3 regions of the Lysinibacillus sp. JK80 genome follow, and region 3 is predicted to be linked to each of the others. Evidence: riboswitches for the same ligand, from Rfam matches in the RefSeq annotation. Region 3 holds a riboswitch; each other region holds the start of a gene.

Region 1 (11,007 bases), 640 kb from region 3:
ATAATCCTCATCATAATCTGTTTGGAAATAAGCTTTTTGATCGTCACCTATTTCAAAGCGGATTGCCTGCTTAATGATAGGGTCAACATTTTCTAGGTTGCCTGAAGCCGTAGGATTCAATAACATACTCATCAGGCTGTCAATTTCATTACGTTTTTTTATGTTGTTTTCTATAAGCGGTAATTGGCTCTCTGGAACATTTTCTTCGATCATGGCTTCATCTACAGGTAGACCATCCTCATCAGGTGGGAGGGAAACTACTTCACCTTTTAATGTGTAAGGGATCATCGATTCGCTGATCGTTTCTTCTTTTTCGATGCCGCCACTAAAGAACATCTCCATAGAAAACTCGCTATTACTTTCATTAGATACACTTAAAACGTACTCTTGATCTGGAACAGCGTCGATAATCATACGAACCGGTTCACCTTTTGCTGTACCATAAGCGGTCTGCATTGGATAGGCTTCTTCTTCACCTTCATCATTTTCAGCTTGATCGATTTCTTCTGGTGGCACAGGATTAAAGTCATCTTTTAGATAAAGCTCCATAGAGGCAGTGACACCTGGAATTCCCGATAGATCAAATTGTAACGTCGTCGGTTTTTTGACAGAGAACGTGAAGTAATCTTGATCTTGTTGTTGATCTTTTGACAGTAATGTATAGTTTTTACCTGCTGTACTATATGGGAACTTTTTAATAGGCTCCATCGTAGACTTGTCTATTGTATCAATTGGCAAGTCCTTCGTCGTTTGTGCTGTAAAAATGTAAGTAGATTTGCCTTTTAAACTATAGCTTCCATTATGATCTTTGACACCAATGACAAGCGTTCCCTTTTGATCTGCTTTAAATAGATAACCTTCTTTTTTTCCTACGCGAACATCATTGACATGGATAGGCTCTACATCACCAATCCCGCTATTTGGGTAGAAATATAAATCAAAGGCATAGTCGTATTTGTCAGCGCCTTTTAATGTTAATTGAGCATATTCATTTTCTTCTAAATCGACTTTATACCATTTCTTTTCGTCTTGCTGTTCAAAAGCACCCTGTTCTGTATTTAGCTTATTTTTAGTAAGGATCTTGGCGTTCTTAATACGATCTTCCTTTGTCTCTGAATAATGCTTAGGCAATTTATTTAAATCAAATTGTAATGCTTTTACAGGATCAACTAATCCGTGACCATAAGTAAGATCATAGCCTTTCTCGCCCAAATCTTGTGCGGTCATTTCTAAAATCGCTTCTATTTGATGCGGTTTTAAAGATGGGTCTTTGGATTTAAGAAGAGAGGCGATACCTGCCACGACAGGAGAGGCCATGGATGTTCCACTAAACTTGACAAAAGATGATCCTTTCTTCGCATCATGAACGGTACTATAAATGTCTTCACCTGGTGCAACAATATCCACAGATGGTCCGTAATTGGAGTAGCTTGATAGTTTGTTACGTTCGTTTGTTGAACCAACACTAATGACACCTTCGAAAGAAGCGGGGAAGGAATATTCATCTGTCGATTCATTTCCTGCGGCCGCCACAATTGTAATCCCACTATCAATCGCTTTCTGAACGGCTTCCTTCATCAGGGGAGATTCACCATAGCCTCCTAGACTCATATTAATGACGTCAACGCCCTGCTCAATTGCATAAAGAATACCCTGTGCAATGATGAAATCATTAGCACCTTCTTTGCCGTTAAATACATCAATTGGCAGTAACTTTGCATTCGGATTAATCCCATGCCCACCTACGCCATTATCTTTTGCTGCGGCGATAATACCTGCCACATGTGTTCCGTGATCGCCTGAATAAGTAGTATTAGCAGGTGCTGCTGCATTATAGGGTGGAAGTACTTGTGACTTTAGATCGGGGTGTTTAAAATCTACACCAGAATCAATGACAGCAACTGTGACATCATGGTTGCCTGCTAATTCTAGTGCCTTATCCATTTGCAGTAAGTTTAAATGATACATCTCTTGTTTTTTAGGATCAGCTTCTTTATTAAAAGAATGATAGATGTAACTAGGAGATACACTTGATATTCCGTTTTGCTTTAAATAGTAAGAGACGGCTTTTTCGATCGATACGCCTTTATTTAGTTGTACAACATCATACCCTAATGAAGGAATGGAGCGGATGACCTTGGAGCCAATTTTTTTATGTACGTTTTTATCAAGACCTGAATGCTTGATAACAATTGTATCCTTACTCATCCATTTTTCTTCATTTTTCTCTGTTTGTTTCGCACTGTTTGCCAGCATGTTTTTCGCTTTATGCTGAGGTGCCTCAGCAAAGGCAGAAGCAGCAGGAACCATGAGTGCAGCAGATGCTACAACAGCGACTGATTTTTTATACCAACTTTTCAATTGTTATCTCTCCTTGGTGTTATAAATTAAATCTCGACTATATTAATACGGACAAAGATTAGAAAAGTTTCGTAATGGAGGAAAATTTTTCTTTGCTATTTTAATTTTTGGTAGGTATAACGAAAAAACCTAGCATTATTAAAAGCTTTAGATCTGTTCTATTAATTGTTGTAGCTCCTGCTTGGAACGAGGGATGTTGATATTTTCCTGCAATAGCTTCTTTTTTTGCAAAGCTATGACCATTTCAAAAATCCATGGACGTTCAAGATGCGCGCGATATAACAATTCGTCTTCATAAAACAAGGTGATTGGATCACCGTTATAAATAATTTTTCCAGCCTCCATAACAATGATTAGATCTGCCCATTCATAGGCGAGAGGTATGTCATGGGTTGCTAGTAAAATGGTTCTCTCACCATCATCTAATTTGGCTAAGTATTGTAATACTTGTGTAGCATAATAATTATCAAGACCTGCTGTTGGTTCATCTAACAAAAGGACAGAGGGCTCCATCGCTAAAACACCTGCCATTGCTACACGTTTTTTCTGACCTACGCTTAAAAAATGAATGGGTTTATCAAGCAAATCTTCCACTTCGGTTTGCGCAACGGCCCATGCTATTTTTTCTTCCGTTTTTTCAGTAGACCAGCCGAGATTCAATGGGCCAAATGCTATATCTTGCTTGACGGTCCCTGAAAAAAGCTGATGATCTGCATTCTGAAAAACAATGCCGACTTTTTGGCGTAGGGCCTTTAAAGCTTTTCGACTATATTCCAGATCGTTGCCTTCGAATACAATCGTTCCAGCTGTAGGTTTTAAAATACCGTTAAGATGCTGAAATAAAGTCGATTTTCCTGCGCCATTATGTCCGAGTATGGCGATTTTTTTACCTTTTGGAATGTCTAATGTAATATCTGACAACGCCTTCGTACCATCCGCATAGGCATAAGATAATTGGTTGAGTTCAAAATAAAATGCTGTCATGTAAAATACCCTCCATATACGATGAGGACTAGTAAAATAGCTGCCATGCCTAGCCAATTTTTCTTGCTATAAGAGCCCATCTCTTGCCAGTAGACGGCCTCGCCTCCACGTGATTGCATGGCATTGTTGAGCTCTCGGCTACGCTGAAACATTTCCACAAATAATGCCACAATAAGCATGGAGACAGAGCGTAGCCATTGCATCGGTGAATGATAGCCAAGACGTGCTTGCTGGGCGAGATGTATATTTTGCATGCTTTCTAAAAACATAAAAATAAAACGATAGATTAGTTCGACGAGCTCCACTAATAAAGAGGGGAGTCGCCATTGTCGTAGCACATAACATATTCCTTGTACGGAAGTGGTTAGAATTAAAAAGTATAAACAACTAATGCTACCAAGGACAATAAAGAACAGCTGTTGCGCTGCTAACACACTTGCATTCCCAATAAAGACAGTCCAATTCCTAAATGTAAACGACCAAATATGGGCAGGGAGTGTATTCGTTGATGATGTAAAGGAAAGTAAAATAGATACGAGACTTGTTAATAAGAAAAAGCTAGGTAGCAATAATAATTTGCCGTAGTATGCAAGCGGAATTTTTGCACCTAAAATGATAAAAGCACTCATTACAAAAAATGTAATGAGTGAAAGTCGTTCATCTCTCATGATGAGCGTTATGAGAAGTAGTCCAAGTGAAAATATCATTTTTTCTAGCGGATGAACGGACGCTAGCTTATTCAGATAGGCATACTTATCAATGAGTAACATAATGGTTAACCTTCTTTGTGTTTGCCACGCATATAGCCGATGAAGTAGCCAATAAAGCCAGCTCCTATAGCTGCCTGTAGCACGAATAATAAGCTTTCGATTTCACCACTTGGTGGCTCCCATAGACTTTCAAACCATGGTTCATATTCCGCATTAATTTCACCAATAGCTGCTTCTGCTTCTCCATCAGCACCACCAAATTCAGCACCTTTTTGTATGAATAAGGGAATGATGGCTAACAACACAACAATTGCTAATAACAATAAATTTTTTTCATTTGTTAATGTGCCTCCTTTGTTGAGAAAACACGTAACGTTTTTAATTCGCTAACATTGTATTTTTTCAAGAAATTCATCACAATGACCGTTAAAATTCCTTCACTCACTGCTAAAGGAATTTGAGTTAAGGCAAAAATACTTGCAAACTTTGTAAAGGATGCCATAAAGCCTCCAACCTCTGAAGGAAAGGCTAGTGCAAGTTGTACAGAAGTCACAATGTATGTACCTAAATCACCAAGCATAGCTGCAAAGAATATGGCTAGTGAAAATGACAACCCTACTTTTTGAGCCCCTTTAAAGACAAAGTAAGCAATAAAAGGACCAACAATAGCCATAGAAAAGGTATTAGCCCCTAAAGTTGTAATTCCTCCATGAGCTAATAATAAAGATTGAAATAATAAAACGATTGTTCCAATTACACTCATTGCTAGAGGGCCAAAGAGTACTGTCCCAAGTCCTACACCAGTTGGGTGAGAGCAACTACCTGTAACTGAAGGGATTTTTAGGGCGGATAGCACAAAGGCAAAGGCTCCTGAAAGCCCCAAAAGCATTTTTGTTTCAGGATTTTCATCAATGGTTTTTCGAATAGAACGCAATCCTAGAATGATAAATGGGATAGAGATCACCCACCAAAAAATAGCCCATTCGATTGGTAAAAAACCTTCCATGATATGCATGGCAAAGGCACGTTTTGGCACGATTAAAAAGGCCAGTAAAAAATAACTAAGTTTCCACCATGATAATTTCAAAAAGCTTTCCTCCTAACTAATTAATAGATTTTTAGAATATTGCGTGCGTAATTAAAAAAAGCACTTCTCCTTAGGTGGAAAAGTGCATAGCTAAAAAAGCAAATAACAGTCTCATCTGCTAAGCCGCACACCTATCCTCGTAGGTTGAAACGATCACTTATTTTTCGGCAGGTCTCCTGGCTCTAGTTCAATGCTTTATAGGTCTTCCCATCCGTTGGACAGTGACATATTCTATAAAGCTCCCTATTACAGTGGCGGGACCGCGCCGGGCTCAAACCGGCTTCCCTTTTAAGCAAAATGACAAGCACTTTGCACCGAAAAACATTCAAATTGTGAGATTTCACGACAAAGTGTAACATGAATTTCCATAAATATGCTATACCTTTTATGAAATTTTTTAAATTAAAGGTCAACAGTGAATATTCTGATAAAATTTTGTGCGCAAATTATATAGATTGTATAAATTTCATACCTAGTTCCATTCAAAATTGATAAATTTGTCATAAATTTTTAAAGAAATATTGAAATTTTAAAATAATAAGATATGATAAAGACAGTTTTCTATTTAAAATTCTAATAAAAATTTCATATAAAACGTCAATAAGTGCTCGAATAGCTCGAGATAATAGGGAAATTGGTGAAAATCCAATACAGCCCCCGCTACTGTAATAGCTGATGAAATCGCAAAGCCACTGGTACAAACTTGGGAAGGTGCGACAGTAAAATGAAGCTTAAGTCAGGAAACCTGCTTATTTGATTGTGCATGCAAACTTTTCGGAGGGAGAAGTTGAAGCGAAAGCGGGTACCTGTATTTCATTCTATTCGTTTTTATTTGGCTTCTACAAAACCTTTACTCTTCGTTATAGAGTAAAGGTTTTTCTTTTTCCAAAAAGCAAATGAGGGGAGACAGAAGATGACAACTTGGAATTTAGAGGGGATGAAAACACATCTCTTTATTTGCAATGGCAGTAGCTGCATGAAAAAGGATGGGGAGGAAATTACCTTAGCCATTCGAGATGAGATACAACGGCAAGCACTCGATCAGGAAATACATACGACAAGAACGCGCTGTAATGGACGCTGCAAGGATGCTTGTGTGGTAATCGCTTATCCTCAAGGAAACTGGTATCGTGTGCCATCAACAGAGCATGCTAGAACACTAGTACAAGATTTACATCATGAATCCTTATACAACGAACATGTCTTTACACTTCGTGAAGGTACATTACAGCGTACTGCTCAAACAACTGCCATTAAAGGGATCGAAAAGGTGAAAGAGGGGTAACAACATGGCGCAAAAAGGAAAAATTTTCGTAGTAGGCTTTGGACCTGGAGATTTTAAGCATATTACGACACGTGCAGTAGAGGCTTTACAACAAAGTGATATGATTATAGGCTATAAAACCTATGTAGAGCTGATTCAAGATTTAGTAAGTGCAAAATCGATTGTTAGTACAGGCATGACAGAAGAAGTGTCGCGTGCACAGGAAGCCGTTCGTCAAGCCGAAGCAGGGAGCATCGTCTCAGTAATTTCGAGTGGTGATGCAGGCGTCTATGGCATGGCAGGATTAGTCTATGAGGTGTTAATTGAGCTAGGCTGGACAGAAGCAACAGGAATTGAAGTTGAAATTGTTCCTGGGATTTCTGCGATTAATTCATGCGCTAGCATACTTGGTGCACCTATTATGCATGATGCTTGTACAATCAGTTTGAGTGACCATCTAACACCTTGGAATTTAATTGCAAAGCGTGTCGAGGCAGCTGCAATGGCGGACTTTGTCATTGCTTTATACAATCCTAAAAGTGGACGTCGAACAAGACAAATTGTCGAGGCTCAACGAATACTCTTAGAATATCGTTCGCCAGACACACCAGTTGGGCTTGTGAAAAGTGCCTATCGAGAACGTCAAGAAGTGACCATGACAACACTAGCAGAAATGCTAGAACATGATATTGGTATGTTGACAACTGTCATTATCGGGAATTCGTCAACATTTTTCTATGACAATAAGATGATTACGCCCCGCGGTTACCAACGTAAATATACCCTGGGTGAAGAGAAACAGCCATTACGTCCACATCAACGTTTACGCGAAGAAAATGAACCTTGGGCAATGAACCAAGAGACGGGAACAGCGCGAAATGACTTTACGGCTGACCCTAATGCAGGGCGCTTTAATAAACCCAGTATAGCCGCTACGCCAAAGCCGAAAAAAACAGCTCTTGAAATGGCTACAGCGGCACTTGCAATGGTAAAAGGGACAAGCGCAGTCAAAGTAACACCGAAGCTTGTACAGCAAAAAATAGAATCTATTTTTGAATTAGCAGTAAGTCCTGGTGTAGCCAATAAGTTTTTTACTCCCCAGCAAATGATGATGTTAGCGGAGGTCGTTGGGGATGAGGGGACGATGGAATACACACCAGATCATCAAATTCATTTGAAAATACCAACGACTGCCCCTGAACAGATCACAGAGAAATTACAGGAAGTAGGGTTTTTATTATCCCCGATTGGTGATGTGTTATCACTGAAGGCTTGTGATTTTTGCTACGGTGAAAAGGCTGATTCAATACCATATGCAGAGGAAATACAAGAAAAACTAGGCGGTATGTCCTTACCGAAGACATTAAATATTGGCTTTAATGGCTGTGGGATGGCCTGTTATCGGGCTGTATTTGATGATATTGGCATCGTCTACCGCAAAAGTAAATTTGATGTCTTTATTGGAGCAAAACCAGTCGGTCGTACAGCACACGCAGCACAGCCTGTTGTAGAAGGGCTGGAGCCTGAGCAGCTGATTCCACTCATTACAGATATTATTGAAGAATATAAAGCAAATGCTCATCCAAATGAACGCTTATTTAAATATTTTAAACGTGTGAAAAAAATACTGCATTTTACGTATCAAGATATGTCTTCCAAAATAAAAGTAGAGCCAGCTCCGTGCGGCGACTAGTAAGGAGTAGAGAGATGAAAGCTATTTTATTTGTCGGCCATGGGAGCCGTTTAGCAGCAGGAAATGATGAGGTTCGTACATTTATCGAACAAATGACACCGCGTATTGATGAACAATTTTTAGTGGAAACTTGTTTCCTTGAATTTGCTTCACCTAACATCGAAGAAGGTATTACAAACTGTGTGAAAAAGGGAGCTACAGAGGTACATGTAATTCCAATCATTTTACTGCATGCAGGCCATTCAAAACTGCATATTCCAGCGGAAATAGAGCATGCGCGTGAGCATTATCCAACAATTACCTTCACATATGGTCAAACAATTGGTATCCATGATGAAATCTTTGCCATTTTACAAGATCGCCTAGCTGAAATTGGCTTTAATTCAGAACAAGAGCAGGAAGACACAGCGATTTTATTGATTGCACGAGGTGGCAGTGATCCATCTGCTAATGGTGATTTTTATAAAATCACGCGACTTTTATGGGAAAAACTACCTGTGAAATACGTAGAAAGTGCTTTTATGGGTGTCACAGATCCACGAGTTGAAGAAGGAATTGAACGTTGTGTCAAACTAGGTGCAAAAAAAATCATCATGTTACCATACTTTTTATTCACAGGCATTTTGATGGAACGCATGCATGGCATGTGTGAGAAGTTTAATGAACTTTATCCAGATTGTGATATTCAAATTGCTAACTATTTTGGCTACCATGAACGGTTACAAAATGTTTTATTAGAGCGTATTGAACAGGCAATCAACGGTACATCAACAGGTATGCAAGATCTAGAAGATTATCGCGCCTATGCGGCAGTACATGGACATGCACATCACCATCACCATCATGATCACGATCATGGACATGCGCATCATCATCACGACCATCACGATCACGATCATGGTCATGACCATCATGACCATGACCATCATCATGAAGAGGAGCCGGTAAAATGATTTTCATGTTAGCAGGGACAAGTGATGCAAGGGATCTAGCCCTTGCATTACAAAGCGCAGGTTATGCGGTAACCGCTACGGTCGTCACTGAATCGGCAGCTTCTAGTCTTGCTGACGTTGGCCTGCCACATTTAATCGGTAGACTGACAGCTGAGGAAATGGCGACCATCATGACAGAGCAGGGCTATCAATTGGTGGTAGATGCTTCTCATCCATTTGCGGAGGAAGCCTCTAAAAATGCGATGGCAGCGGCAGAGCAGGCAAAGATTCCTTATATTCGCTATGAAAGAGCTCATGAACATTATGCCCATCCTTTGATTACTGTTGTAAAGGATTATGAGGAGGCAGCTCAGCTAGCTGCAGAAAAACGCGGTGTCATTATGCTAACGACAGGTAGTAAAACACTCGCTACCTTTACAAAGGTTTTACAGGGCTTAGAAAACACAAGAGTAATCGCTCGTATGCTTCCACGACTGGATAATATGGAAAAATGTGAGGCACTTGGCGTGGCGCAGCGAGATATTGTGGCTATTCAAGGTCCGTTTTCAAAGGAATTAAATGAAGCTCTATTTCGTCAATACGGAGTGACGTTGATGATTACCAAGGAAAGCGGTAAAGTGGGCTCAGTTGATGAGAAGCTAGAGGCAGCTCTCGCATGCCAGATTGAAACGATTCTTATTGCACGACCAAATATACAGTACGGCCAACAATATTCAACATTTGAAGAAGTATTACAGGCTGTTGAACATACAATTTAGGAGGCATTTTCCATGGATTTTAAAACAGATTTTAAACCATTAACGGTAGACCCAGATAAAATTTACGATTACAGTTTCTCTATTATTGCAGAGGAAATGGGCGAGCATGACTTCTCAGAAGATGAATGGAAAATTGTACGTCGCATTATCCATGCATCAGCTGATTTCGAGCTAGGTCGTAGTGTCATCATTACACCAGGTGCTATTGAAGCGGGTATCAAGTCTATTCTTGCAGGACGTCATGTCATTGCAGATGTGCAAATGATTGAAAGTGGCTCTGGTAAAAAGCGTTTCCAAAAACATGGTGGTGATTTGCATTGCTATATTGCGGATGAAGATGTATCAATAGAAGCGAAAAAACAAAATACAACACGTGCCATTATTTCGATGCAAAAGGCATCAAAATTACATGAAGGTGGTATTTATGCCATTGGTAATGCACCAACTGCATTGCTGGAATTGATTCGATTAATTAAAGAAGGGCTAGCAAAACCAGATTTAATTATCGGTATGCCTGTTGGTTTTGTGTCAGCAGCTGAGTCAAAAGAAGAGCTGCTTAAACTAGAAGGGATTCCGTACATTACAAATGTTGGTCGTAAAGGCGGTAGTACAGTGACGGTTGCTGCTTTAAATGCCATCTCACTTTTAGCGGACGAACAGGCGAAAAAATAATGGAGCGGAAGCCAAAAAAGGACCCCAAGGACATGCGTCACGGTTATACGACGGGAGCCTGTGCAACTGCTGTATCAAAGGCTGCACTGCTTGCCCTTATTACTAAGGAGGAGCAAGAGACAAGTACGATTCATTTACCTATTGGTCGAGATGCAACCTTTACAATTGAAAAATGCATATTTGAAGAAAATGCTGTCAGCTGTGAAACGATTAAAGATGCTGGTGATGATCCTGATGCGACCCATCAGGCACTCATCGTTGGCACAGTGAGCTGGGCAGATACACCTGGGATTCATTTAGATGGAGGTATTGGCGTCGGGCGTGTCACAAAGCCTGGCCTGCCAGTGCCTGTCGGAGAGGCAGCCATTAATCCTGTACCCCGTAAAATGATTTATAGCACGGTCCAAGGTGTGTTGGACGAATTTCACATTACTCGAGGCGTGAATGTGGTGATTTCTGTACCTAAGGGTGAGGAGATTGCTAAAAAAACGTTAAATGGACGACTCGGTATACTTGGGGGCATCT
Region 2 (11,007 bases), 1.4 Mb from region 3:
TCAAACGCAGATGGTAAACCAATGTTTAGTATTTTTCTCACATATTCCTTTGAATACTCAAAATAATATTGTAACTTTACGCGCACTTCCATTACCTGATACAGCAACCAGAAAAATACTAGGACAGCTAATCCGCGACTAATGACAGAGGAAATAGCCGCTCCTTTCACACCAAGCTCTGGTAAACCTAAATTCCCAAAAATAAGACCGTAGTTTAGCACAACATGTAAGACGTTCATGCCAAGCGAAACGTACATAGTTTGTTTTGTCCAACCATGTACACGAATAATTGCAGCGAGTGCATTAATAATAGCCTGTAGGAAAATAAAACTCCCAATGATGGCTAAGTAACTTTGTGCATAGTGGAGTACTTCTCCCTGCAAGTTCATCATTGTCATTAAATGTCTCGCAAAGAAGAAAAATAAAATACTCATTAAAAGCCCAACGACCAAATTCATCGTGACCGCTAACGCCGAGATCTTGGCCGCTTCAAAAAAGCGTTTGGAGCCTAAATACTGAGAAACAACAATAGATGCACCATTGCCCACTACCTCCAGAATCAAGATGGCAATATGGATATATTGATTGGCTGCACCTACTCCTGATACAGCATTATCTGATAAAGCACTGAGCATAAAAGTATCGGCTAGTCCCATCAACATAAATAGAAAAACTTCTAAGAAGATTGGCCATGTTAAATGGAATAGACTTAACTTATTTGTCTCTTTAATTGTGTCTGCCAATACTTTCACTTCTCCTATTTTTTCTTAAAAATCTATTGTATCTTATCACAAATATTCAGACTGTAAAGAGATTTATAGGAAGACAGCGCTTCCACATAAAAAATCCCTTTCACATCGTGTGAAAGGGCTCATTTTTAAATTAAGCAATAAGATTGTAATTGCTCTCGTTTTTCAATTGTTAGGCCAAATTCCTGCTCTAAAAACCCAGTCTTAGAACCATAGCGACGATCCATCGCATCCAATGCTGCTTGTAAATAGTCTTCACGGGCAGACATTAATGCATAAAATTGCTGTAGTTCTTGCTCATTATACTGATGCTGAATAGCCTGAGCCATTCGTTCTACCATTGGACGTAAATGTATATTAGTATCTAAATAATCCTCCATGATAGTCTCCTCAGGTACATCTAAAGCTAGTAAAATAAGTGCTCCTCCAATACCCGTTCGGTCCTTACCAACTGCGCAATGATGTACAAGACCTAGATTATTAGGATTTTGAATCGTTTGCATTAACTCTTTAAATGAAAGATTGTTAAAAGGCATTTGTGCATAAAAATCCCGAAACATCTCAGGGCTTACCACTTTATAGAAATCTCTACCACCAGCATTGGTCGGCATTTCAAAAGCATGATTACCCTTTGCTGGGATTTGTATATATTGAGCATGCGAGAACACTGGGTTAGGATTATGATACGCCTCATTGTTATCGCGATAATCAAAAATGGTTTTAATCCCTAACGTTTCAAATAGCTCTTTATCCGACAGTGTCATTTTTCCAAGGGCAGCTGAGCGGTAAAATAAACCGTTCTTTACCCTACGCCCATCTTTTGTTTTATATCCACCCATGTCTCGGAAATTATAGACTGCTTCAAATGGAATTACCTTTGTCTCTAATTGCTCCAATCACTACACCTCCTAAGATTATCAAGCATACTTACTTTTATTTTAAAGAACAAACTACATTAATTCCAATTTTCACGCTAGGTAATAAATTAAACCACATAAAAAATGCTAGCTGAATGGCTGACAGCTAGCATGGAAACATTTCTTATTTAAATAACTCTGGGTACACAGCCTTCGCTACTAATTCTACAGCTTCACCAATACGCGGACCAGGTCGATTAGAGATATCTGTATCAATGGACAATACCGCTTTGTTTTGAATAGCTTTCACAGTATTCCAACCATCTCGTCCAAGAATTTCTCCTATTGGATCTTCTGTATAGTTTACTGTTGTTAAAATAACATCTGGATTTTTCGCAATAACATCTTCCTCATTCACTTTTGCCCAGCTATTCAAGTCAGAAAAAACATTATTAACATTAGCTGCATCTAATATTTCTTGCTGGAAAGTGCTAGAGCCTGCTGTATATATGTCTGGCTTAGGGCTAACCTCTAAATAAACATTTTTCGGCGTTTTTACATCCTTCACCTTCGTTTGTACTTCAGCAATTTTCGCTTTAATCTCTTCGTTTAATTTATTTCCTTTATCAGCAACATCCATCACAGCAGCAATTTGTTCGATATCTCCATAAACATCGTCGAAAGTAGTAGCAGATTGAATAACAAACACTTTAATTCCTGCGTCCTCAAGCGGCTTTAGTGCATCCTTATCACCGATTGTATAAGCAATGACAACATCTGGCTTTAACGCTAAAATTCTTTCACTGTTAAAGTTCATAGTATCCGAGACACGTTCAATTTTTTGTGCTTCCTCTGGGTAAGTATCGTACTCAGTTGCTCCTACAATTTTATTGCCAACACCTAAAGCAAACAAAATTTCAGTATTACTTGGTTGTAAAGATACAACTGTTTTTGGTACTTCATTAAACTCTATTTCCACTCCACGGTCATCTGTCACTTTATAGCTTGTTTTCTCTGCTTGTTGTGTATCTTGCGAAGCATCTTTATTTTTTGTATCTTCAGCAGTGCCACAGCCTGCTAATACCAGTGCAAGTAAGAGCACTGGTAGCCATTGGAAATTAAATACTTTTTTCATTGTTATTCTCCTTTTTCTTTTTCATTGGGTAGGATTTACTAATAAACCGTATTTCCGCTATTCCAGCTTGCTGATTCATAAAAACAGCCATGACAAAACATACATTAGCTAATAAACCAAGGTAATCGAAAAGAATAGCAGGAACCTCTCGTTCTTCTGATACTTTGTGTAAAGTACGATATGATTTTTTTGCCTCACTGCGACAAAGATGTAAGGCTGAAGCTGCCTCTGTTCCTTGAGGTAAAACAAAACTTTGAATCTCTTCCTTCACATGGCGAACGTAAAAATCATAACGTTCACTTAACCAAGATAAATCCTCTTCAGTTACTGCTAATTTCCCACGAACTGAGCCATTCACATGATAAGCCATAGGTAACATAAGCAATAAATCCTCAGCAACAACTTGAACATCCTCTTTTTTTACCGCAGCTAATGCAACTCCTAGATGTGTTGTCAGGCTATCTGTTCGAATTTCAAAATCGACCGTTGAAGCTTTCTCACGCATAAATGGATAACAAGAATAACGGGCATCTTTTTTCACTTGCTTCCCCCCTATTTTCTATAATGAAAAATTCTTATTTGAAAGGCATAAAAAAGTCGCTCCTTTTTGCAAAGGAACGACAAAAATAACATAATGAGCCATCAAACTGGACAAAGCCTATGTATTTGCCGTATATCCTCCTAGCTTCCGAGAAGTTTTTATACGTTCAAATAAAGGTCGGTCTCCTGGCTTGTACAGTTCGTCACATGAAACGAATGTGTTATAAAGGACCTTCCCATCTTCTTTGAGACAGTGGTAAATCTTTATAATGGCTGCACTTACAGTTGCGGAAACAGCTCCGGTTTTTCACCGGATTCCCGATTATGCTAATTAGCACCTTTATTCTGCAAGAATATTTCATTTGTAAAGCAGTTTATCATATATGCTTCAGAAAAAATAGCTGTGCTCAGTTTTAAAATATAGCATTATTTCTACTTGAAGAGAAAACCCTAACAAATTTTTACATTATTAAGGAATTTACTATAATAGTGTTTCAATTGCTTTTTCAATATCGAGCTGTGAATCTGTTGGTTCAAAGCGTGCGACGGTCTTACCATTAGCATCTACTAGAAATTTTGTAAAGTTCCAGCGAATATTACGACCATCTAAAAAGCTTGGGGCAAGTTGAACAATTGCTTCTGCCAACATTTTCTCCTGCATACTTGCCTTCCCAAACTCTCGGTAATCCACTTCATGCTTTAAATAATTAAAGAGTGGATGGGTAGCCTCTCCATTTACCTGTACAAGCTCAAAAATCGGGAATGTGACCCCATAGTTTACCTTGCATAGATGCTTAGTTTCCTCCCCATCTTCAGGATTTTGATGGCCAAATTGATCACAAGGAAATCCAAGAACTACAAAATTCTCTTTTCCATATTTATCATACATTTTCTGTAAGTCTTCAAATTGATATGTAAATCGGCATTGGTTTGCCGTGTTAACAATTAACATTGTTTTTCCACGATATGTTTCCATTGATAAAATTTCGCCATTAGGCTTCCGAACTAGATAATTATAAATGCTCATGTATAATCCCCTTTTTTCATTCATTATAGTTGACTATTCTATCGTTCATCAAAGAATTTGCACAAAAAAACACCACCTCGCTACTTTGAACGGATGGCTGACTTATACTTCTTTTTATATTTAGCATCTTGTTCTTCATTAATTAAACGATGGGCAATATCTAATAATTTCGAGTCATTTGTTTGATCATATAACTTTTTAAATGACATAATAATATCCTGACGAATAAGAGATGGCTGTTTTTCATCTATACATGTTTGAAATCTTTTAGCTAGATACGATACAACCAAATCTCTTTGTACTGGGCCCGCCTGTCCAATTTTCCAAATTGCTTGTAATGCATGCCTTGCCGTAGCAGATTGTTCATCGTAAGTCACAGCCCAAATCTTTAAAAAATCCTCCAAGACCCTTTCTTCTGGATCACTTTTTGCAGCTAAAGCGCATAAAATTTGTGCAGCACGTGCACGAGAATAACCATTATTGTATGTAAGTGCTTTTATTAGCTGTTCCCAAACTGCATATGTCCAATCTACGGGTTCCTGCATAATTTTCATTAATTCCTCGTAAGATTCATATTGAATATCGCGATCATGCTCTGTTAGATTACTAAAAAGTTGCAAAATCTCTTTTTCCATAATTCATCCCTACCTTTATTGTTTCAGAACGTAATAAAATTTGATTTATGGTACACTTAACTTAATTTTTTTCGCAAAGAAGGTGAGTTTATGAATAGATTTAATGCTAGGAAATTGATTTTTCGGTTGATTGTGATAATATCACTACTTCTAGCTGCCTATTTTGTTATCCCAGTGTCCATGCCTTTAATACTTGCTGGGATTAGTGCATTTTTCTTAGAACCAATTGTCATGTTCTTTAAACGGAAATGGAAAATGTCACGGAAAATAGCAGTTGCTTTTATTTACATAGTGAGTGTTATTGTTATATCTATTATTTGTTATCTTTCTATTACACAAATAATGACACAAATAATTTTACTATCTAAGCAAGCTCCCTATTATATTTCCAAGCTATCAGATATGTGGCTTCATATGCAAGAAAATATTTCTAAATACACAGAAGACTTTCCACCTGAAGTAAGTGCTTCGCTTCAAAAAACCACTATGGATTTCATAAAGAAAGTCGAAGAATCCTTTTTAAGCTTCTTTAATTATAGCAAAGTTTCTGCCTTCTTTTCAGAGATACCCAGCCTATTTATCAGTCTTCTCGTTTATATGATTGCGCTATTCCTATTTATGCTTGATTTGCCTAAGTTAAAGCAAATCACTTATAAATATTTAAAGCCCAATACAGCAAAGAAGATAAAAATTATTTTAAATCGCTTAAAAGATGCAACATTTGGCTATATGAAGGCTCACTTATTTGTAAGCTTTATTATTGGAGGCGTCACACTCATTGGACTGCTATTAATCCAACCGAAATATGCAGTAACAATGACGATTATTATCTGGTTAATAGATATTGTACCATTCCTAGGCTCTATCATTATTCTAGCGCCATGGGGACTTTACCACCTGTTGATGGGAAACACCTCTATAGCTGTAAAATTATTCATCTTAGCTGCTATTTTACTTATTATTCGTCGAGTAGTCGAGCCTAAATTAATGGGAGATCATATCGGTTTATCCACTTTACCAACATTAATTTCCATGTTCATAGGTCTACAGTTATTTGGTATTATCGGTTTACTTGTCGGCCCATTCGTTATTATTTTCTTTATTGCCTTGAAAGAGACAGGTGTCATCAAAGTAAATTTTAAAATTTAATATCAATTTAGTATGCAGGAAAGTCTCTTTTCAAGAATAGAAGTAGTCGTCTTGTTTCTTTTGAAAGAATAGCATTCCAAAAACAAAAAAGGTCATCTTTGTATATTTTTCTCTACAAAGATGACCTTTTTCTTATCTCAACCGTCTATATATTAGTGAGGCCTATTGAATACGTCCAAAGCCTACTAAGTATTGATTCCACCAATCAAGTGATTCAATTACGACACCATTGTTTTGAGCGTCGATCATTGTGTTATTACCTAAATAAATACCTACGTGTGCTACACCTGAACCATAGCTGAAGAACACTAAGTCCCCAACGCGTGCTTCACCTGCTGAAATGCGTTGTGTTGCTAAATATTGTTGTGATGCTGTACGAGGTAAAGAAACACCCGCTTGCTTATATGACCATTGTACAAGACCTGAACAGTCAAAACCTGTTGATGGGTTGCTACCACCCCAAACATAAGGACGTCCTAGGAATTGTTTAGCTGTTGAAATGGCATCTCCTGAAGAAACAGTGCCAGCTCCTGAACCAACAATAATTTTTTGTGGTTCGCCTCCACCATTATTTTGAGTTGCTTGTACAACTGGTGTAGCAGCTTGAAGTGCACGTAAACGAGCTGCCTCTTCTTCAGCTGCTTTACGCTCCGCTTCTAAACGTTCTTCTTCTTGTTTCGTTGCAATTTCAGCTTTTAATGCAAGTGATTTTGCTTCGTTCTCAGCTTTCTTCACTTCCATTTCGCTTTCTTTTTGCTGAAGCTCTTGGAATTGTTTTTGAAGTTCCTTTTGTTTTTCATCTAATGTAGCTTTTTGTTGCTCTAAGCTTGCTTTATCTGCTTCCTGTTGATCCACTAATTCTTGGTCAGCATCCATTAATGTTTTCACCGCTACGACACGATCCATTAAATCTGCAAAGCTTTTTGCCTCAAGCACTACGTTTAAATAAACACCTACCGTGTTGTCTTGCGCTTGGTATGCAGCCATACGTTCACTTAAAATTTTTGAACGTTGTTCGATGCGTTTTTGTGTTTCAACAATACTAGCATCCACTTCTTTAATATCTGCTTGTACTTGTTTAAATACCTTTACTTTTGCGTCGATCTCTTGTTGTAGTTTCGTTAGTTCTTCTTGTAATTTTTTAATTTGTGCATCTATTTCAGCCTTTTTCTCAATCATTTGTTGAGAAGTTTCTTCGGCATGTACTTCTGTTGGTTGAATTGTATTAAATAATAAGCCGCCAGCTAGTGCTAATGCTAGCACCATCGACTTACGCCATTTGTTACGCTTAGCCACGTTACCTTCATTTCCCTTCATCTATCAATTTCGCTCTCGATATTCTATGTAATCACTTGAACGATTTCTATTTTAATTAAATGTTCTTATATTTATTTTAGCCTTTTAAAGTTTAGCATTTTCTACATAACTTTTATACTATTTCATGTCTATTTAATACATTAGTAAAACTCGAAATATTTCTGTAACATTCGCACTTAAACTACATTATTCTACATAATACATTTTTCTTCTACACAGAGAAACTATTAGCTAATTCGACATTAGACCTAACAGATCTTTTGTAATGTTTTTGTAATATTTGAGGGTGCCAAAGAAAAAGGTAGGGAAAAAATTCCCTACCTATTGCTTCATCGACCTTAATGCTTGTATAGATAATCTCACTAACAAAATAGCACATAAAAATAAACCTAAATATGCCGCTGTGTTCAAATAGACCGCATAAGAATCGTGGATAAATTGTGAAATAGCTAAAAGAGCGACAGATATAATACCAAAAGTTATACCCACCAGCAGCAAAACAAATTGAGAAAACAAATGTGTAATAAAACGTGAATTATGTTCATCCGAAAAGACATCATGATGTAAAATGATTTTTCCGCTCTCAACTCGCTGAATGAGCTGATCGACTCTTCTAGGCATTTTACGCAAAGTCGGTATTAGCATAGATAATTCTTCTTGCAGCCGCTCCTTAGTTGCCATCGGTTCTTTAAAAGGCTTAAGGAAAGAGGCACGCATATATGTAGCAGAAAAATCCTTTGCCTCAGTAAAGATATCAAAACGTGGATCTATTACCCGTAATGTGCCATCTAACGTCACTAAGGAACGGAGAGCTAATCCCACTGCTGGATAGAATGCAAGTCCAAAATCTCTTACCACTGTAAATAGCGCGTGAATTAATTCTTCAGTAGGTATACGGTCAACATAGGAAATTTTCAGTAAAATTTGGTCGATTGCCTGCTCCATTCTCCCACGTTCTGCATGATCAGCATTTTCCACTAATAATGTTAAACCATCATATAAAACGCTTGAATCATTTAGTTGAATGCCCATCAAAAATAACTTTAAGCCTTCTTGCTGTGTTGCACCTAAACGTCCTACTGCGCCAAAGTCAAGCAAGACTGGTGTTCCATCTGTTTCATCGATATGGATATTTCCCGGATGTGGGTCTGCATGAAAAATACCAGAGAATAGCATCTGCTCAAAAAATGAGTAGAGTACGGTTCTTGCAAATTGCCTACGATCAATCGACAAACGATTAAATTCAGATGCCCCCTCTGCCACACTTTGTCCACGAATATACTCCATCACAATAACATTTTCATTACTGTAAGGCGTAAATATTTTAGGAATTCGAACCTTGTAATCGCTTTTCGCCAGTGCATTCTTCACCTGTAGCGTATTACGTACTTCAATATCTAAATGAATCTCCTCACGTAGCCCCTCTGCAAATCCCCCAGCCAACTCTCGAAAGCCTAATGATTCTGCCCAGGTTGATTTTGTGGATAGCCAATTAGCAAATTCCTCTAAAATTTCAAGGTCATCGCGCATAATTCCCTTTACTTCTGGACGCAATAGCTTGACTACCACCTCTTCATAATTTATAAGCCTTGCTTTATGCACTTGGCCAATAGAGGCTGCTGCAATGGGTTCCATTTGAAATTGGCTAAATATTTCGTCCATTGATTGCGGAAGAGATCTCTCTAAAATTTGTTTCACTTGCTCCTCTGATAAAGGCCTTACTCGGTGTTGAAGCCTTTCTAATTCATCAATAAAAATAGGTGAAAAAAGCTCTTTTCGTGTGGAAAGTACCTGGCCAAATTTGATGAAAATCCCACCACATTGTTCTAACGTTGCGCGCAAAGCAATTGCAAGTTCTTTTTCATTTTCTCGTTGCCTCGCATATTTAATCGTTTGTACGACACCGTTTGTAACAGCAATTTTTAATACCTGACGCAGGCGTTTCTGCTGTCGCCAATAGCTACGCAATCGCAATAGTAAAGATTTTTGGCCGTGACGGCGATCTCCATTCGTAATGCCACTAGGGTCAAAAAGCTCAAATACCAAATAAAGCAACATCGAAATTAGTAGCATACTACCGATCCAAATTAGTGTGCTTACCTCAGTTACTGTTTGCATCATCGTTTCTGATAAAAAATCTGTATGGCGTAGATAAGAATACCAGTACACAAAAGAGGTTAATGTCACACTAATAACGACTGACAGCACTCTTCGCACAAAATTAATATTCGAGCCAATTAATCGTCCACTCACAATATAAATCAAACCCGATACTATGAGGATTTGGGTTAAAAATTTCAAAAAGATCAATATGTCACCCCCTGTGCCATTTCCATTTCCTACTACCGTTAGTATAGCAAATTTGTGCATCAACTTTCTTGAACGAGGAACACCACAGAAAATTTATTAATTTGGCACCTTGATAATATACCCTTTAGGGTATATTATTTATTTGTAGTATTCAAACTACATAATTCTCCTACTTTTAGAAACAAAACCTTTATTTAAGAGACTCTAAATACCCCATTATGTATTTACTATGAAAAGGAGTGTTTACATTGAGTAAAAAATTTTTAATAGTCGGCGGCGTTGCAGGTGGTGCATCCACAGCGGCTCGTCTTCGTCGTCTAGATGAAAAGGCAGAAATTATTATATTTGAAAAGGGGCCGAATGTTTCATTCTCTAATTGTTCTCTCCCCTTCCATTTAAGCGGGATTGTTGAAAATAGCGACAAATTAATTTTAATGACGCCTCAAGGCTTCCAAACAAAATACAATATAGAGGCTCGTGTTCAGCAAGAAGTTGTACGTATTAACAGAGAGCAAAAAACCATCACCATTAAGGATTTAAAAACGAATAGAGATTATGAGGAAAATTACGATACGTTAATTTTATCCCCAGGAGCAAGTCCTATCGTCCCTGACTTAGAGGGCATTCATTCTAAGCACGTCTTTACCATTAGAAACGTGGCTGATATTGACCGTTTAAATTGGTATCTACAAACAGATAATGTACAGGATATTGCCGTGGTCGGCGGAGGCTTCATTGGTGTAGAGGTAGCAGAAAATTTGAAGCTAGCAGGCTATAATGTATCTCTAGTTGAATTTGGCCAACAAATTATGGCCCCTTTTGATTATGATATGGCTCAAATCCTACACAAGGAAATGACTGATAAAGGGGTTCAAGTTATTGTCAATGACGGTCTTGCAAAGGTTACACCAAATAATGTGACGTTGAACTCAGGCAAACAATTGAAAGCCCAAGCAGTAGTATTAGCAATTGGCGTTCGACCTGAAATCCGCTTAGCCAAAGAGGCCGGGCTAACAATTGGTGAACTCGGAGGTATTCAAGTTGATGCAAATTACGTGACGTCTGATCCTTCCATATATGCTGTGGGAGATGCGATTGAAGTATTCCATCAGCTTACCCATAAACAGACGCGCCTTGCTTTAGCCGGTCCCGCTCAACGACAAGCACGTGCAGCAGCTAATCATATGTATAACATCCCTCATCACAACAAAGGAGTCATTGGATCTTCAAGCGTACAAATTTTCGATCTCGTATGCGCGACAACAGGTTTGAACGAAAAAACAGCCCT
Region 3 (11,007 bases):
GTATAATGATCAACAGCAAACTTGAAGGAGCTGTTGAAGAAAAATGACGCATCCAGAATTCGCGTACTTAAATTTACTACAACATATATTAGAAAATGGCACAAAGAAAGAGGATCGAACGGGGACAGGTACATACAGTGTCTTTGGGTATCAAATGCGTTTTGATTTAAGCAAAGGTTTTCCTCTTCTAACGACAAAGCGTGTGCCCTTTAAGCTTGTAGCAAGTGAATTATTATGGTTCATTAAAGGGGATACCAATATCCGTTACCTATTGCAGCATAATAACCACATCTGGGATGAATGGGCATTTAAAAAATGGGTGGAATCTAATGAGTATAAAGGTCCTGATATGACAGATTTTGGTCGACGCTGTTTAGTAGACGAGTCATTTAACGCATTGTATCAAAAAGAACTTTCCTCATTTTGTGAACGTGTCTTAACAGACGATGACTTTGCACACCAATATGGAGATCTCGGAAATGTCTATGGCAAACAATGGCGCCATTGGACAACCTCTGATGGCGATAGCCTTGATCAGCTACAGGATGTCATTCATCAGATTAAGCATCAACCTGATTCACGCCGTATCATTGTCAATGCATGGAATCCTGAGGATGTCATTAATGCGGGCGCAAAGGGCAGTAAAGCTGCATTACCACCGTGCCATGTGATGTTCCAATTTTATGTAGCAAATGGTAAATTAAGCTGCCAGTTAATGCAAAGAAGCCTTGATACATTATTAGGCTGTCCATTCAATATTGCGTCTTACGCCTTATTAACACATTTGATCGCACATGAGTGTGGTCTAGAGGTTGGCGAATTTATTCATAGCATTGGGGATGCACATATTTATGCAAACCATGTGGAGCAAGTGAAAGAACAGCTATCACGTGAGCCAAGAAACCTACCAACATTGCACATCAATCCAAATAAAGCATCCATCTTTGATATAGAGCTTGAGGATTTATCGATTGAAGGATATGATCCACATCCTGCGATTAAAGCACCAATTGCCGTATAATGCTAACAGCAGCCATTTTGGTTGCTGTTTTTTTCAAACAAAGATCTAGGTCTAACTATTTGTTTTACGTAATAGGCAATTAGTTGGATGACTGGATGAAAAGAATTTGATTATAGTTATTATGGTATAATTAGCATTATTTGGTATAATGGGAATAGTCCATTATATTGTAGGGGTGATAGTTGTGAAAAATACAATGGTACTTCTAGTAGATGAATATGATCGACAGCAAAGCGAGCCAGAACAAAGCATGGGTTCTGTGCAACATGCATATTCTTGTAACAAGATCGAATTGTCGCAGCAACAAATTCAAGAAATGATGCAAATCATCGAAGAGATTCGTTTGAAAGGTTATAAAGATACACTATAAATGTAAGCGCCTCCTAAGCTATAATGGCTATGGAGGTGTTTTTTTATGAACGTTATTTTTATCGATTCTTATTCTGGGGAAGAGCTGCTACATATGGTGTCACAAGATGTAGCAGGCATTTTGGCAGCAGCGCAAGGAGAAAGTGTGACATTTCCAGTAGGTCACTTTAAATATGAATTTCATAATTTAGATTTTTATGAGGACAACGGTCAAATACGACAGGAATTAGTCATTTACGTAAAAAAAATATAAGCGATACATTAGCAACAGCTTAACGGGGAACAATATATACAGGTGACAGTGCTTGACTTTTTTGTACACCTGTAACTATAATAGTTACAACAGGTGGTGATACATATGGTGAACAGTCGATTTTCGGTGGCGATCCATATTCTTTCGCTCATTGCTACAACCTCTGATAAAAGTCTCCTTACGTCCGATTTTATAGCTGGAAGTGTGAATACCAATCCAGTAGTCGTAAGAAGAATGATTGGTGTGCTAAAAAAAGCAGGCTTACTTTCTTCTCATTCTGGCATGGCTGGCTATGAGCTATTAGTAGAGCCAAAGGATTTAACACTGCTAGCGATTTATCAGGCAATTGATGGGCCAGAGCAGCTATTTGCCATTCATGATGAGCCAAATCCAGCGTGTGCAGTAGGTCAAAAAATCAAGCATACATTGGAGGGTGTCTATACATCTGTGTGGCTGGCAATGGAAGAGCAATTACAAGCACAGACGCTACAGGATGTGCTAGATCAGCTTCGTACTTAGACGGAGATGGTCTTCTTGTATCTAACCTGTAACTAAAATGGTTACAACTAAACCTTAGGAGGAATAAATCATGAAAATTGCCGTAATTGGTGCAACAGGAAAAGCTGGACAAAAAATAGTAGAGGAAGCGGTACAACGTGGTCATGAGGTTACAGCCATCGTTCGTTCAGCTGCAAAAGTGAGGGCTGCTATTCCAGTAATTGAAAAAGATGTGTTTGATGTGACGCAAGATGATGTAAAAGGCTTCGATGTCGTTGTCAATGCATTCGGTGCTCCAGCTGGACAAGAAGATTTACATGTCAAAGCTGGTCGTCATTTAATCTCGATTTTCCAAGGTATTCCTACAAAATTAGTGGTTGTAGGGGGAGCGGGCAGTCTATTTGTGGACCCAGAGAAAAAAGTGCGTGTGATGGATACACCAGATTTCCCAGCCATTTATTTAGCAACAGCGCAAAATCAAGGACAAAACCTACAGGATTTACAACAATCATCCATTACTTGGACATTTATTAGTCCATCTGCATTTTTCGATCCAGAAGGACCACGTACAGGTCACTATACAGCAGGAGTCGACCACTTATTAGTAAATGAGGCGGGGGAAAGCTATGTCAGCTATGCCGATTACGCAGTGGCTGTCGTCGATGAATTAGAAAACCCACAGCACGTTAATAGCCGTTTCACAGTAACGTCAAATAAATAATAAAATGCAACCGAGCGTAGGAAATGCGCTCGGTTTTTTGTGATTTTTTTGCTTTTTTGAAGGATTTTTTTCGTTTACAGAAAAATGACTGTTTACAATACGACTTTTATTAGCTACTATCAAGTGTGAGTATTACATAAAAGGAGACGACAATAATGTCAACACAACGAATAGAAAAAGATTTTTTAGGTGAGCGCGTATTACCAGCAGAGGCGTATTACGGAATTCAAACACTACGTGCTACGGAAAACTTCCCAATTACAGGCTACACAATTCACTCTTCACTTATTAAAGCAATGGGGATTGTGAAGAAGGCAGCTGCATTAAGTAATATGGAAGTACACCTATTATCAAAAGAAATTGGTGAGGCAATTGTCGAAGCAGCGCAAGAAGTGATTGATGGCAAATGGGATGCTGAATTTATTGTAGACCCAATTCAAGGTGGTGCAGGTACATCCATCAATATGAATGCCAATGAAGTCATCGCTAACCGTGCCCTAGAAATTTTAGGGAAAGAAAAAGGTGACTATCACACAGTAAGCCCAAACAGTCATGTCAATATGTCACAATCAACAAATGATGCTTTCCCAACAGCTATTCATATCGCTGTGTTAAATTTAATAGATGAATTATTAGTAACGATGGATTATATGCAATCCGTTTTCCATCAAAAAGCAGAGCAATTTGCTCATGTCATTAAAATGGGACGTACGCATTTACAGGATGCCGTGCCAATCCGCTTAGGACAAGAGTTTGAAGCTTATTGCCGCGTTATCAACCGTGACATCGTACGCATTCGTCAAACTCGCCCGAATTTATATGATGTGAACATGGGTGCAACGGCTGTCGGAACAGGCTTAAATGCCTTCCCAGACTACATTAAATCTGTTGATGAGCATCTTGCTGAAATTTCTGGTTTACCATTAAAAGGTGCAACGCATTTAGTGGATGCAACACAAAATACAGATGCCTACACAGAAGTATCAGGCGCTTTAAAAATCTGTATGATTAATATGTCTAAAATTGCTAATGACTTGCGTTTAATGGCTTCTGGTCCTCGCGCAGGCTTAGGAGAAATCCTGTTACCAGCTCGTCAACCAGGTTCTTCAATTATGCCAGGTAAAGTTAACCCAGTTATGCCTGAGGTGCTGAATCAAGTAGCCTTCCAAGTAATTGGGAATGACCATACAATTTCTCTAGCATCGGAAGCTGGTCAATTAGAATTAAACGTAATGGAGCCTGTATTAGTGTTCAACCTAATCCAATCGATTAGCATTATGAATAATGTATTCCGTGCGTTTACAGAAAACTGCTTAAAAGATATTGAAGCAAATGAAGAGCGCATGAAAGAATATGTAGAAAAAAGTGTAGGCGTGCTAACAGCAGTTAACCCTCACATCGGTTATGAAGTAGCTGCTCGTCTAGCACGTGAAGCTATTTTAACAGGTCGTTCAATTCGTGAGCTTTGCATTGAAGAAGGCGTCCTAACAAAAGAACAATTAGACTTGATTTTAGATCCATATGAAATGACACACCCAGGTATTGCGGGTTCTAGTATCATGAAATTAAAATAAAACGAGCAATGATGGACTGTAGACATGCCCTAAAAGGCTGTCTATAGTCTTTTTTTGTAGACCTTTTCTCATATAAAATAGAGCGTATCCTTATGTATTTTAGGATTATTCAACTATAATAATGGTATGGAAGACATATTTTAGTTGGGGGAATTTGTAATGAGTTTACGAAAAAAGAGTTTACTTGGCTTTTCCGTTTTAAATGTTTTAATGATCGTTATTTTATTTATCGATTTAGCCAATGTAACGACATTAGATTGGTTTTCTACCGTGTTAACGATTGTAGGCATCGCTATTACACTATCTTACACAGTGTATGTTCACTACAAAGTGATACAGCCTATCAAACAAATCACAGAGGCTGCACAAGGAATTACGGCAGGTCAATTAGATACCGTTGTCATTGAGGTTCGTGATAATGGTGAAATTTCTCAACTAGCTCAATCCTTTTTAGAGATGCAGGAACAATTACGAACAATGACACAAAAAATTGCGCACAGCTCTACAGATTTATCAGCAAGCATCGAGGAATTATCTGCGAGTACGAATGAAATTACGCTTGCTGTGGAAGAAGTAGATCAACAAATGGAGAAGACGTCAGAGGGCTTGAAGCAAGCAGCACAATCGGCTAATGATAGTGCTAAATCTATGCAAGAAACCGTTGATGGCATTGAGCGAATTACAGTAGCCACACAAGATGTGTTTGTGCATGCGAAAGATGCTAGCGAGATAGCAGGAAATGGTGCAAATATTTTACATGTGGCAAAAGAACAAATGCAATTTATTTCCTCTTCAACAGAAAAAACAAGTGGATTGATGCAGCAATTATCCCTTAAAATGTCAGATATTAAATCAATGACAGATATGATTACTACCATTACAGATCAAACCAATCTACTAGCATTAAATGCGGCCATAGAAGCAGCACGCGCTGGGGAGCATGGTAAAGGCTTCGCCGTTGTAGCTGAAGAAGTGCGTCAATTAGCAGAACAATCAAAGCACTCTGCTACGCAAATTGTGGATTTAGTTGTAGGAATAGAAAGTGATACAAAACAAGTAGCCTCATCAGTAGAAGATGATTTGAAAAATGTTCAACAAGGAGTGTATGTCATTGACGAAGCGACAAAATCATTTGGCACAATTTCACAGCATGTTAGTCAAATGACAAGTCAGCTGGAGGATATTTCGACGACAGCTGAGCAGCTTTCAAGTAGCGCCAATGAAGTGGCATCCACTGTGACAACCATCGCAGCTGGCATGGGCAAGCTATCGAATTATACAGAAGCTGTTTTACATTCAATGGATGAGCAAACAGCCTCAATGCAAGCAGTTAATCATGTCACACAGGATTTAAGTGTCCAAGCGGATAACTTACAGAAGTTAACTAACCAGTTTCAGGTTTAGGCAATGAAAAGTATTTTTCTAGGTTTTTTAAGCCCTAAATAAGCATCTTCATCAATACTAGAAAAGCCACAAAGTAGAAATGATTGACCATAAAAACACTTTCCTAGAATACATGGAAAGTGTTTTTATGGTAAAACCAGCGCAATTAGTTTCCCAGTGAACTCCTCAGATATTGTGTAGATCGTATGCGTATCCTCGACATGCATCAAACTACTGTTTTGACCTTTATCACCTAACCAAAGATGATAGCCATATTTGTTTCCTGCCTTGTCCACTATTTGTACATCATATTCTGGCGAAGCCATATTGACAACACCCTCGTTTTTGACTGTTGTTGCAATGGCTTGTTGGAATAGTGTAAGTGATTCTTCATCCGTATATTCTTTAAAAAAATCAGTGTTCACCTTGTTAAATTTAACCAATAGAAATGCTGACCTTAGCTAATTCATCATCTGGTTTTTCATTACATCCTAGTAAAACAACGGCTAGTAGAGACACTAAGGCTACTATCATTATTCGCAACCACTCACCCCCTTTATAGGCTAAATAATACCACCATTTCCTGTCGTAGCTCTCACTTCTTTGTAATACATTAAATAAACGAGAGCGAAAGGGGACAGATAGTGGGCTTATTTGATGGATTGATCGGCAATGCAAGTGAGGTGAATTTAGAAAAACTCCAGGAGGAGGTCCATAATTTATTAATTCCAAACGAGACAGTCAAGAACGCCTATAAAATTATTAGAGACACGTTTATTTTTACCAATAAACGATTAATCCTCATTGATAAGCAAGGAGTGACTGGCAAGAAAACAGAGTATCATTCCATTCCCTATAAAAATATCGTTCATTTTTCAGTCGAAACAGCTGGAACATTTGATTTAGATGCAGAGCTTAAAATATGGGTGTCTGGCAGTCCATTACCGATTCAAAAAAACTTCAATAAGGCGACAAATATTTATAAGGTGCAAAGCGTCTTAGCACAGTATGTTTTGGGGACGTAATGAAGGTGCTAATAGTACGTGTGCACAACCAAAAGCCCGCAGATTTGCGAGGCTTTTCTGTCGTGCCAGGAAGGGGGCGGTGTAACGGATTTTAAATCGGCTTCATGATTACGGTAAGCTCGAAAATACTGTCAAGTGTAAATAAGAGCGCCTTGGCGAAGTTTTATTCAAATACAATCATTTCTCCGACTTCTTTAAACCCGAAGCGTTTATAAATATTTTTTCCATCCTCTGATGCCTGTAAGACTACGGGCTTTTGCTTATCGATTGTTTGACTGAGTAGGAATTGAAACATCTCACTGCCATAACCCTTGCCCCTATACGCATCTTTTGTCATCACATCATAAATCCCATAGCTATGTTTACTGTCGATTAATAATCCCGTAGCGATAGGTACTTCCTTTATACAACCAATAAACATGCGAGCATTTGATGCTAGTTTTTCCTGTGAGAATTGATGAAAGTAAATTTCTAATGCATCTCTTTCTGCTGTTTCTCCAAATAAACTTAGAAAAACTTCCTTATATTGTAGAAGCTCTTCCTTGTTACTTACTTCTGTGATGGTAAGATAATTGGAAATTCGTGGACCTGTGTGAAGTGTATGGTCAAGCTTCATCATCATATTTCGTTCAGCTTCCTGTAAATTGCAGTCTTTTATCAGTTGTAGCCAATCATCGCTTAGATAGTTGGCATCCACCCACGTGCTGAAGGGAAGTTTATTCACAATGAAATGATTAATCCTTTGTTTAAGATGATTTTCCTTATGAATTATAGGCGATTTCGCTACTAACAAATTAAATGTATCAGTTGGAATATTCGTATTGGCTATGACAAAATGAGCTTCCTCTATAATTTGTCCAGAAACGGCTCGAGTAAATAGTTTCATTTTTTCCTCTAAATTACTCGTTACTAATTGTTGACTTGTTTTCATATTTTTCATCCTTCCACTATTAGAAGTACACTATCTTTCATTATAAAGTCAATGAAAGATAATAAATACGCAGTTCACCTTTTTTATATCCCCTCTAACTTTATTAGTAGTTTGGAAAATATTGTGATATTTGACTTTAGAAAAACACTACTTTACAATTGATTTTAGTAATCTAATAGGAATGTGCTTATACTCATTCCTATGACAACTGAATAGCGTGTAGTAATAGGTGTAAATTGCGTGCAATTTGCTTAAAAGGGAAGTCGGTGTGAATCCGACACTGTCCCGCAACTGTAAATGTGAGCGACTTTTCAGTATCCACTGTCTTTGGACGGGAAGGAGAAAAGAAGCGATGATCATGAGTCAGGATACCTGCCTGTTACGAGTACACACCATAAACCTACGAGGAATAGGAGGTGGCATGTTGACAAAACAGAATGCTCTGTTCGTCACAGTACGTCAAACGCCCATAGTAAATGAAAGGGTTCACAATCGAACTCGTTCACACATACTTAGGGTTTGTTTGGCATTGTGTGATGAAAGAAGATAAAATGAAGGATTTCCTCAAAAGTAGGGAGTCCTTTTTGTTTTGAAAATATGTACGCAAAGGGGATGCACGTATGACAAATATTCATGTAACGACAACGTTGGAAACGCCTTATGAAGATCTGAACATTTGTAAGCAACCACGCACAGAAGTTGCCAAGAAAGCGAAAACAAGAATGGTGGTCGAGTCTCTGATCGATCAATTATTAGCAACGAAGCTGATTCGTAATGATCGCTTCTTTGAGCAAATCTTATATAATAAAGAAATTATTTGGATACAAAATGGGGATGTGGACGGTCATCTTTTAGCGAAAGCAGCCATAGCAGATGAACTAAAAACAAAGACGAATAGTTTTATGATGTACATGCCGACCAATCCGATTGTCTATGAGGTCAACGGAGAAGCGTATCACTTAATTACGCGCATTGATTCTACACGCGCAAAGCCCAACCTCGACCGTCTATCATTGGAGCCAAAGCCTGTTTTAAGTGCCGCTCGTGTCAATGACTTATTATGCTCGATTGTCATGCGCTTTTACGAAACATATTTATATGATTTAGCATCTCATCATGACAAACTCATTGCATTTGTGCAGCAGGAATATGCCCAATTTATTGAAGCGGTGCAAGCGTTAAATGATTATCATTTCAACTGGCATCCACGTGGCAACGGTCACGAGCTTTTACTGCAATTAATTGATCATCTACAACTATTAAAAAGTCAACCTGGTAAGGTACTAATTGATTTTACGAACAAGCATGACTATGTAATAGTTGAACCCGCATATTTGTTGGACAATCCAACAAAGAAAGCTGTCGGTGCACTATAAAAACAAGCCCTCCATTTTTTGGAGGGCTTGTAATATCTTATGGTAGGGTAGAGATATATTGATGCCCAAGAAAGAAATACCCGCGGATTACCCGAAGCGAGCAGGCTCATCCTATCCTACAGGCAATGCATGGCTGCCTGTGCTTCTTGCCATGGAACCGAATATCCTTTGCCCTTTGCACAAAAGATACTAGAGGAACTATACTCAGGATCGGCATTTTTATCGTAGCCAATCTGTGCAATCACATCCTCTGTATTATGGCACACATCATAGCCATCAAATTGGAGTGTGAGTGCACCTTTCCCATTTGTATAGGCGGCAAAGGTTGTGCTGTAGCTCATTAAAGTGGCAACAGGTGCACGACCTGTTAGGATAACATCCGTTTCGGATAAAATCGGGTCATCGAACGTGCCTGCTGCTTGCTGAATATCAGTCATCATACGACCGATAAAGTCATTTGAAGCTTTCATTTTAAAGCGATAATAGGGTTCAAGTAGGACATTTTGTGCCTGCTCCAGCCCCTGACGCAGGGCACGGAAACTGGCTTCACGGAAATCTCCCCCCGATGTATGTTCATTGTGCCCGCGACCTGTTAGAAGTGTAAAATGAATATCTGTTACAGGGAAGCCTGTCAGTAGCCCATGATGGTCACGCTCAAACAGATGCTTTTCAACAAGGCGCTGATTGCCTACAGATAAATGATCGGCATGACAGGCATTGGTGAAGGTATTTCCTGTTCCACGTGGATTTGGCTCCATTAATAAATGAACTTCTGCATAATGCTTGAGGGGCTCGAAATGACCATAGCCCGTTACGGTCGTCGCAATGGTTTCCATGTATAAAATTTGCGGCTCACCAAAGGAGACAGCTAATGAAAAACGCGTCATTAATACCTCAGTTAGGACCTCCAATTGAATGGCACCCATAATATGCACATGGATTTCCTGAAATTTTTCCTGCCAGACCACACGCAAGGACGGTTCTTCTGCTTCGAGTAACCGGAAAATCTGTAGCACTTCCTTGATATGCTGATCACCCTCATATTGAACCTTTGCCTGTAAGGTTGGGACAAGCTCATAGGGCTGTGATAGCATCGTTGTACCGATTCGATCCCCAATGTTTGCCTGGCTCAGTCCTTTGACAGCGAAAATTTCTCCTGCCTCTACCTGTTGAACGGTCTCAAAGCGACTGCCGTTATAAAGGCGAATTTCGGTCACTTTTTCTGTTACTTCGTCAAATGAAAATTCATCTCGTACATGCAACGAGCCCTTGGTTGCCTTCATAAAGGTTAAACGCTGGTGCCCATCATGACGAATCTTAAAAACCTCGCCCTCAAACGGGGCATCCTTGTCAAAATGGGAAGCCGTTAACAGCGGGAGCTGGTCAAGAAATTCCTGAATGCCCTCATCCTTTAAGGCCGAGCCAGCAAAGCAAGGGAAGGCACCTTCATTTTTAATCATTTCCTTTAATTGAGCAAGACACTGTTCATGCTCCAATGACTCATTTAGAAAGGCATCAAGCAATTTTTCGTCGCGCTCCGCCAGCCATTCCATAATATTATTTGATACATAGTCTGCTCGCAGTGGCTCATCGATGAGCAATACATGCTGAGAGCAATCTTTACGAAGCTGGCTGATGACGGCCTCCATATTGGCACCCTCACGATCCATTTTGTTGATAAAGAAGAAGGTAGGGACATGGTATTGACGTAAAAGTTGCCACACTGTTTCTGTATGGCCCTGTATCCCTTCGACAGCGCTAATGATAATAATGGCATAATCCATCACACGAATAGCACGCTCCATCTCAGGGGAGAAATCGACATGCCCTGGCGTATCAATCAATGTGTATGTATC

The links. Region 3 has a riboswitch for cobalamin ahead of HXV90_RS05055 (hypothetical protein). Riboswitches for the same ligand answer to the same signal wherever they lie in the genome.
Region 1: linked by a shared signal. The riboswitch ahead of HXV90_RS01705 (energy-coupling factor ABC transporter permease) and the one ahead of HXV90_RS05055 (hypothetical protein) in region 3 are both predicted to bind cobalamin.
Region 2: linked by a shared signal. The riboswitch ahead of HXV90_RS21245 (hypothetical protein) and the one ahead of HXV90_RS05055 (hypothetical protein) in region 3 are both predicted to bind cobalamin.

Annotation. Positions count from the first base shown of each region.
Region 1 covers NZ_CP058997.1:330,781-341,787, forward strand. Annotated here, with positions in the region: gene HXV90_RS01685 (S8 family serine peptidase) at 1-2,361, opposite strand, end outside; gene HXV90_RS01690 (energy-coupling factor ABC transporter ATP-binding protein) at 2,509-3,345, opposite strand; gene cbiQ (cobalt ECF transporter T component CbiQ) at 3,342-4,115, opposite strand; gene HXV90_RS01700 (energy-coupling factor ABC transporter substrate-binding protein) at 4,121-4,378, opposite strand; gene HXV90_RS01705 (energy-coupling factor ABC transporter permease) at 4,396-5,142, opposite strand; cobalamin riboswitch at 5,292-5,476, opposite strand; cobalamin riboswitch at 5,728-5,909, shown strand; gene HXV90_RS01710 ((2Fe-2S) ferredoxin domain-containing protein) at 6,056-6,427, shown strand; gene cobJ (precorrin-3B C(17)-methyltransferase) at 6,432-8,099, shown strand; gene HXV90_RS01720 (sirohydrochlorin chelatase) at 8,114-9,052, shown strand; gene cobK (precorrin-6A reductase) at 9,049-9,810, shown strand; gene HXV90_RS01730 (precorrin-8X methylmutase) at 9,823-10,482, shown strand; gene HXV90_RS01735 (cobalt-precorrin-5B (C(1))-methyltransferase) at 10,482-11,007, shown strand, end outside.
Region 2 covers NZ_CP058997.1:4,238,596-4,249,602, forward strand. Annotated here, with positions in the region: gene HXV90_RS21230 (MATE family efflux transporter) at 1-743, opposite strand, end outside; gene HXV90_RS21235 (tyrosine-protein phosphatase) at 878-1,645, opposite strand; gene HXV90_RS21240 (ABC transporter substrate-binding protein) at 1,791-2,741, opposite strand; gene HXV90_RS21245 (hypothetical protein) at 2,725-3,282, opposite strand; cobalamin riboswitch at 3,441-3,638, opposite strand; gene HXV90_RS21250 (glutathione peroxidase) at 3,763-4,308, opposite strand; gene HXV90_RS21255 (hypothetical protein) at 4,389-4,943, opposite strand; gene ytvI (sporulation integral membrane protein YtvI) at 5,034-6,092, shown strand; gene HXV90_RS21265 (C40 family peptidase) at 6,255-7,409, opposite strand; gene HXV90_RS21270 (ABC1 kinase family protein) at 7,731-9,719, opposite strand; gene HXV90_RS21275 (FAD-dependent oxidoreductase) at 9,968-11,007, shown strand, end outside.
Region 3 covers NZ_CP058997.1:966,241-977,247, reverse strand. Annotated here, with positions in the region: gene HXV90_RS05105 (thymidylate synthase) at 44-1,021, shown strand; gene HXV90_RS05100 (hypothetical protein) at 1,206-1,391, shown strand; gene HXV90_RS05095 (hypothetical protein) at 1,437-1,643, shown strand; gene HXV90_RS05090 (Rrf2 family transcriptional regulator) at 1,749-2,162, shown strand; gene HXV90_RS05085 (NAD(P)-dependent oxidoreductase) at 2,233-2,862, shown strand; gene aspA (aspartate ammonia-lyase) at 3,018-4,436, shown strand; gene HXV90_RS05075 (methyl-accepting chemotaxis protein) at 4,596-5,840, shown strand; gene HXV90_RS05070 (YhfM domain-containing protein) at 5,966-6,262, opposite strand; gene HXV90_RS05065 (PH domain-containing protein) at 6,464-6,844, shown strand; gene HXV90_RS05060 (GNAT family N-acetyltransferase) at 7,008-7,775, opposite strand; cobalamin riboswitch at 7,986-8,169, shown strand; gene HXV90_RS05055 (hypothetical protein) at 8,396-9,151, shown strand; gene HXV90_RS05050 (elongation factor G) at 9,268-11,007, opposite strand, start outside.